DNA from 3 places in the Phyllobacterium sp. CCNWLW109 genome. Region 3 is predicted to be linked to each of the others. Evidence: riboswitches for the same ligand, from Rfam matches in the RefSeq annotation. Region 3 holds a riboswitch; each other region holds the start of a gene.
The links. Region 3 has a riboswitch for thiamine pyrophosphate ahead of thiB (thiamine ABC transporter substrate binding subunit). Riboswitches for the same ligand answer to the same signal wherever they lie in the genome.
Positions count from the first base shown of each region.

Region 1: another riboswitch for thiamine pyrophosphate. It lies ahead of thiE (thiamine phosphate synthase); the one in region 3 lies ahead of thiB (thiamine ABC transporter substrate binding subunit).
Region 2: another riboswitch for thiamine pyrophosphate. It lies ahead of thiC (phosphomethylpyrimidine synthase ThiC); the one in region 3 lies ahead of thiB (thiamine ABC transporter substrate binding subunit).

Region 1 is NZ_JBBCBK010000003.1:36,289-38,537, reverse strand. It holds gene V9K92_RS10810 (ABC transporter ATP-binding protein) at 1-95, shown strand, start outside; gene V9K92_RS10805 (TadE/TadG family type IV pilus assembly protein) at 244-1,209, shown strand; TPP riboswitch at 1,260-1,363, shown strand; gene thiE (thiamine phosphate synthase) at 1,428-2,093, shown strand; gene thiD (bifunctional hydroxymethylpyrimidine kinase/phosphomethylpyrimidine kinase) at 2,090-2,249, shown strand, end outside.
Region 2 is NZ_JBBCBK010000004.1:475,584-477,832, reverse strand. It holds gene thiC (phosphomethylpyrimidine synthase ThiC) at 1-900, opposite strand, end outside; TPP riboswitch at 1,003-1,123, opposite strand; gene V9K92_RS17785 (NAD(P)H-dependent oxidoreductase) at 1,169-1,738, opposite strand; gene rpsU (30S ribosomal protein S21) at 1,920-2,201, opposite strand.
Region 3 is NZ_JBBCBK010000003.1:720,235-722,483, forward strand. It holds gene thiP (thiamine/thiamine pyrophosphate ABC transporter permease) at 1-8, opposite strand, end outside; gene thiB (thiamine ABC transporter substrate binding subunit) at 14-1,027, opposite strand; TPP riboswitch at 1,073-1,184, opposite strand; gene pcaD (3-oxoadipate enol-lactonase) at 1,866-2,249, opposite strand, start outside.

The DNA.
Region 1 (2,249 bases), 680 kb from region 3:
CGACAGACCTTGCCCGCCACGCAGTCAAGGAAGATTACACGCGCAATCTTCTTTTGGCGAGCGAGGGTTTTGTCCGGCCGGAAGCATCCATATAGAGCTGTAAGGTTCACCGGATTTTTACCATTGCTGAACATTCAGGCGCTCTTTACTGCCTGAATGCAGAATGGTGAAAATCTGAATGAATTTCATAAGCCGTCATTCACATGGCTGAATCAATGGTCTGCCCAGCGACTGGAGTGGGCCATGAAAAAAATAAGAAACTTTCTGAAAGACCGTAGTGGCGCGACAGCCGTCACATTAGCATTGTTGCTCGTACCTATGGTGGGAATGACCGGGCTTGCCGTGGATTATACCCGCGCAAGCGGCGATCGCTCACGATTGCAGGGCATTGCAGATTCCGCGGCATTGGCCGGAGCCTCCGTTTTTACGGGTGAAAACAAGGCTGCTGCCGAAGCAAGTGCACGCGCCTATCTGCGTGCTCATCTTGGCGCCGAGATGGATAAAATGCAGGTCGGCTTTGATACCAGCAACCAACGCGTGATTGTATCGCTCGCGGGCGAAACAAATACGCTTTTCATGAAGGTACTAGCCAAGGAAAAAGTAGCTATAGGTGTGCTTGCGGAAGCATTGGCACCATTGAAACCGTCAAGCGCTACTATAACGATTAATACGGTCACCGGGTGGTATTACAAACGGGTCTCCATCTATGTCACGCGGGGGGGCAAAGATGTCAGAGTGGGCACAATTACCTATACCGCAACAGACCATAGCGGAGCAGGGGGTAAAGGATCGGGCATCACTGACCCGGATACAGGAAAGCCGGTAACATTCGAGCTTGGCGAATATGATGAAGGCAGCCTTCGCATGGTTATGCAGGTCAAGACCGATGGCTGCGATATCGGTTACCGGAACACATCCACGAACAACAAAGTTGTTTGCAAAGCAGATACCGGTTCGAAATATAAAACCTATAATGCGACCTACAGCACCTTGGACTCCAGCACCTATACGAACCTGTTTGTCGACGGTGTTCGATTAACCGCCACCGCGACCAATCCTCTGGCTCTTTTGGATTGCGACCAGAAGGAGCATGATCACTGGTGGGAAGACGGGGGAAGTCCCGCGAGCGTGATCGAGCCGGACTTTCTTTACAAGATCAAGGCCGCATGCAAGGCCGTTGACGGGGAATATGTCCGACTGACTCGTTAAGCCGAACCACCCCGGCGCATTGACTTCCATGATGCGCCGTCTCATCATGATTTCATTCCGAGGGGGGCATCGTACGATGCTGAGATGGCGCTGAGCCAAGACCCTTGAACCTGATCCGGATCATGCCGGCGTAGGAACGGGAATTGAGCAATTATCGCGCTGGTTCGTCTTTCTTCGCACATATCCGGGTCTCCAGTTTTGAAAGTGGAGTCCGTGACGTGACAAAAGTAGATTACCGCCTCAATGCCATTGTCGATTTTGATGCTATTGGCCCTGACAAGGATTTGGGGGCGCTGGCTCTCGCTGCGGCGCGTGGCGGTGCGACGATCATCCAGTATCGTGACAAAAACTCCGCAACGCGTGACATGATTGATCGTGCACGGCAGATACACGCCGCGATCAAGGCGACAGGCGTTCCTTTGCTCGTCAATGACCGGATTGATGTTGCGCTTGCCGCTGGCGTTGAGGGTGTCCATGTGGGGCGCGAAGACATGGCGGTTGCCGATGTCCGACATCTGCTCGGGCCAAATGCGATTATCGGACTGACCGTCAAGAATGAGCCGGACGCGCAAGCAGCAATTGCTGGCGATATTGACTATGCCTGTATTGGCGGCCTGTTTGAAACACCCACCAAGGAAAATCTGCAACCGATCGGCTTTGACGGGTTCAAGCGCCTGGCTGCCATCATACGCAAGGCAAAACCGCATTTGCCCATAGGCGCTATCGCCGGTATTGGGCTGGAGCGCACGCCGCTTGCCATTGAAGCGGGTGCCGATGGAGTAGCGGTCATTTCTGCGATCTTCCGTCAGGACGATCCGCAAGGAGCGGCGCAAGCTTTGCGGTCGGCGGTGGATGAGGCATTGCAGGTAAGAGAGCCAGCATGACCGCAATAGCGCTGACTATTGCCGGGTCTGACAGCGGCGGCGGGGCAGGAATCCAGGCCGATTTGAAAACCTTCTCGGCGCTCGGTGTTTATGGAGCGAGCGTGCTCACCGCGATCACTGCGCAGAACACCCATGGTGTTACGGCCATTGAGAATC
Region 2 (2,249 bases), on a different contig from region 3:
CTGTTCGATCAGCGTATCTCTGTAAACTTCCCAAGTCAGATCTTCAGCGATACCGCCAACCTTCTCCAGCGCCTGATATAGCGGGACAGTTCCGATGGGAACCGGCGAATTACGGATAATCCACTCGCGAATATTGTGGATGTTGCGCCCGGTCGACAAGTCCATCACCGTATCGCCACCCCAGCGGATAGCCCAAACCATCTTTTCGACTTCCTCCTCCATCGACGATGTGACGGCGGAATTACCGATATTGGCATTGATCTTCACGAGGAAATTCCGACCTATGATCATAGGCTCAAGCTCAGGATGATTGATATTGGCAGGTATGATGGCCCGCCCCCTGGCGATTTCCTCCCGTACGAATTCCGGTGTCACATGATCCGGTAACGATGCACCGAATGACTCGCCATCCCGAACTTGGTTCCGTGCGGCTTCCCGACCGAGATTCTCCCTTATAGCGACATATTCCATTTCAGGCGTAATAATTCCCGCGCGGGCGTAAGCAAGCTGCGTAATCGCTTTTCCGTCGTAAGCGCGGCGTGGCTGATATTGAACAGGAAATTCTCTTGTAAGCCGCTCGCCCGTGGCGAAGCCATTGTCAGCTGACTGGATTATTCGCCCCTTATAGGAATAGCTATCGGCCTGTTGACCGATTTTCCATGCCTCACGAACACGTGCGATCCCTTTATTGATATCGATACTTGCAGTTGCGTCAGTGTAGGGACCGGATGAATCGTAAACCGCAAGGTTTGGCTCACCAGCGGTGGGATGAACCGCAATTTCGCGCAAGGGAACGCGAATATCAGCATGTATCTGCCCTGGTTTATAAATCTTGATTGAGGCGGGAAGCGGCCCGGTTGAAACTTTCGGGGCCTCGGTAATTTTTGTTACAGCAGTCATCGTCAGGTTCCTTTGCGTTATTGCAGGAAACCCAGTTCTGAGCCGGAAGGATGAAAGAAGCCTCGCGAATCCAATCATGGATTCAGTGCGAATGCACTATGCGCGATAACCTTTGCACCGTCCCTACGCCAGTGTGAACTGGATCAGGTTCAACGGGTCACTGCGCTTGGCTATGCCTGAAGCAGTATCTCAGCCCCTTGTCGGGACTCCCCTGGTGAATGGCCTAAAGTGAACCGCCTGACGTATTGCTGTCAAGCGCTTCATAAAATTACGAAGCGCGAAGCGGTTTCAGAGCACCTGCCCATTTTGCAAGTTCAGTCAAAACCGTGCTGGCGCTGGTAGTTATCAGTTCATTTGGCGTGAACACGCCATCATCGTTGATAAACTGCTGGTACGAAGGAATGGGAACGCTTTCTGCAAGCGAAACCATACGGAGTGCCGAGATCAACCCTTTGACCGATTCGGTAGCACGCAATCCACCGGAAACACCGCCATAACTTACAAAGCTTACAGGTTTGTAGTTCCACTCATTCCATAAATAGACCAAGGCATTGATGAGCGAAGGTGGCGCGTTGTAGTCATATTCAGGCATGACAAAGATGTAAGCGTCGGCCGGCTCAATCGCCTCACTCCACTTCTTTGTATGCGGATGTTCGTATTTTTTCATGCGGGGATGATTCGGTTCGTCATAGACCGGCAACTTGAAATCAGCCAAATCGATAAGCACAGGGTCGAACTTGCCATCCTGCTTGGCGAATTCGTTGAACCACTTTGCTACAGCAGGACCACCACGCCCGGGCCGCGTGCTTGCGATTATAATATTGAGCCTGAGTGCCATAGGATCATATCTCCAAAACTGCGATAATCGATAAGTAAAGACATTGACCCATCGCACAAGAAGGCACTTTTTTGAAACTGCCCGGAATGTCTGCGTAGTCCCACAAAAAACGAAACCCGCTATAGCGATTTGGCCATGCGGGTTTGTCGTCACAATGAAGGGCGTTAAAGCCCGTCAGATATTAGCGATTATTATTATTATAGTCGTTACCTGCTGGCGCGCCAGGGCGTGCAACACGTTCTTTTTTCTTTGGTCCAGGCAACAAGCCTTCGCGTTGAGCCTGCTTGCGGGCGGCCTTGCGGGCGCGGCTAACGGCTTCTGCTTTTTCGCGAACACGACGTTCAGAAGGCTTTTCGAAAGCCTGACGGGCCTTCATTTCGCGAAATAGACCTTCGCGCTGCATCTTTTTCTTCAAGACCCGTAGGGCTTGTTCAACATTGTTATCACGGACGAGAACTTGCAATCGTTTTCCTTACCCATGCTTGCCTCGTCTTGCAGTACCAAAACTGGC
Region 3 (2,249 bases):
GCGGCCATCTATGCTACTTGCTCATGGCTTCAAGCCACTCGTCGATCCAGGCTTTGCGATTTTTCGCCACTTCTTCAGATGTGAAAGTCAGTGTCTTTGCTGGCTTTACCAATGTGTCAAAGGCTGGATTGAGCGGATTTGAGGTTTTAGCTGCAGGATACATCCAATTGTTTTCGGGAATAGTATCCTGAAATGCCGTGCCGGTAACAAATGTCAAAAACTGCGCAGCAAGCGGGTTCTTGGCTCCGTTTACAGTTTGCGCTGCAACCTCGACCTGCAGGTAATGTCCTTCATCGAAGGATGCTGCCTTGTACCGATCGGTTTTGTCCGCGATCAGATGATAAGCGGGCGACGTAGTATAGGAAAGCACCATGGGCGCTTCACCTTTGGTAAAAAGCCCATAGGCTTCTGACCAGCCGGGCGTGACGGTTAAAACGCGATCCTTGAGTTTGGCCCAGGCTTCACTGGCCTTGTCCCCGTAAACTGATTTCATCCACAATACGAGACCAAGGCCCGGTGTAGACGTGCGAGGATCTTCAATAACGATCTTCTGCTTCGGATCGCCATCAACCAAATCCTTCAGACTAACCGGTGCGTCTTTGACTTTCTCTGTGTCATAAATGACAGCGAAGTAGCCATAATCATAGGGAACGAAAATGCTGTCCTTGAAGCCACCAGGAATGTCGATAGCAGTTGTATCTATGCCATGCGGCGCAAAAAGTCCGGTTTGCTGAGCTTCAAAAGTCAGGTTCGTATCCAGACCGAGAACAATATCCGCCTTTGTCGATGCGCCTTCAAGCTTCAGACGGTTAAGCAGCGCAACGCCATCGGCGACTGCTACAAAGTCAACAGTACAGGTGCATTGCTTCTCAAAGGCTTCTTTGACTTTTGGCCCTGGCCCCCATTCAGAGGTAAAGCTTTCATAGGTGTAGACTGTCAGCTTGCCATCCGCATTTGCTGGGCTGGAAAGGCCAAATGCCAATGCGCTGGAAACAAGGGCAAATTTCATAAATTCGAGTGGCTGCATAGGCGCCTCCTAAAGTTGAACTTCAAAAGGATAGGTGCGCCGGCTTGTGAAGCCGCATCTAATCCCTCCGCCGGTACAAACCGGATCAGGTTCCGCGGGTTGACTGGATTGGTTCCAGTCTCTCAGCCTGTTGATGCAGGCACCCCGTTAGAGCAAAGCAAGATTAGTGACTGTGTCCTGCCAACGCAAGCGCCCATCGCCTAGCTGGTTGTTTTTGTTATGCCTTCCCCTTGCCACGCCCGCTTTTGCGTCTGGCTATTGAGATGGTGGGAAAGACGGGCGGTCATCGAAGCGCGTCTTTGTAGTAGGTTAAGCGATCCGAAGACCGCCCGTCCGGCGATTTTGCATTCTGTCCGTTCCGCTTGGGAGGCCTCGGCTACCCAAGGAGTGCCATTTGCGGCGCGCCATGCGTTAGCCTTGCGCCCCTTAAAGTGCTCGTCCAGCACGCGCCGTTCCTAGTAACGGCAGGGGAACCCTTGGACAGAACGTCCCCGGATGGCGGGTCCGTAACCCGCCATCGGAGGCGCCCATCCTTCCCCAAACTTCGAACGGCTCCGGAAGCTGTTCCCCGCGGGAAGGACAGGAACAGAATAATGCAGAGCGGGTGCTGTTGGATAAGTTTGTCGAGATTATTTTTGGAAAGTCTGATTTGCACAAGCTAAGTGCGTCCTTCGACAAGCTCAGGATGAGGGAGGTCGATTGATTGCAGGGCGCCAACTCTTGCAAGGCTAGCAAGTTGTCGCTGCGACCCACAAAACTTCCCTCATGGTGAGCTTGTCGAACCACGCATTATATCGAATGCAGCTTATCCACCTCACTCGCGGCGAGTCATCTTGAGCTAGTTGAGGGTTGAGTTGCTCAAAATTGGATTGCCCTCAAGTTTGAACTCATCGATAAAGGCGCGAATGATCGCGACGAGCATTTCGGGTTGTTCCACGCAGGGAATATGCCCGGCATCCTTGATGACTTCGTAGCGCGCGCCCGGAATCAATTTAGCCATTGAAAGCACGACGTCCGGCGGTGTCGAACCATCTTGATCCCCCACAATACAGATTGTTGGAACCGATATTCGGCCTGCGTCTTCTGTCAGGTCTGCATCACGAATTGCTGCGCAGGTTCCGGCATATCCGGCCAATGGTTGACGAATCAGCATGTTCCGGTAGCCGGTTAAGGCAGGGCTGCTTTCACGATGAAATGTCGGGGTAAACCAGCGTTCGAGGAT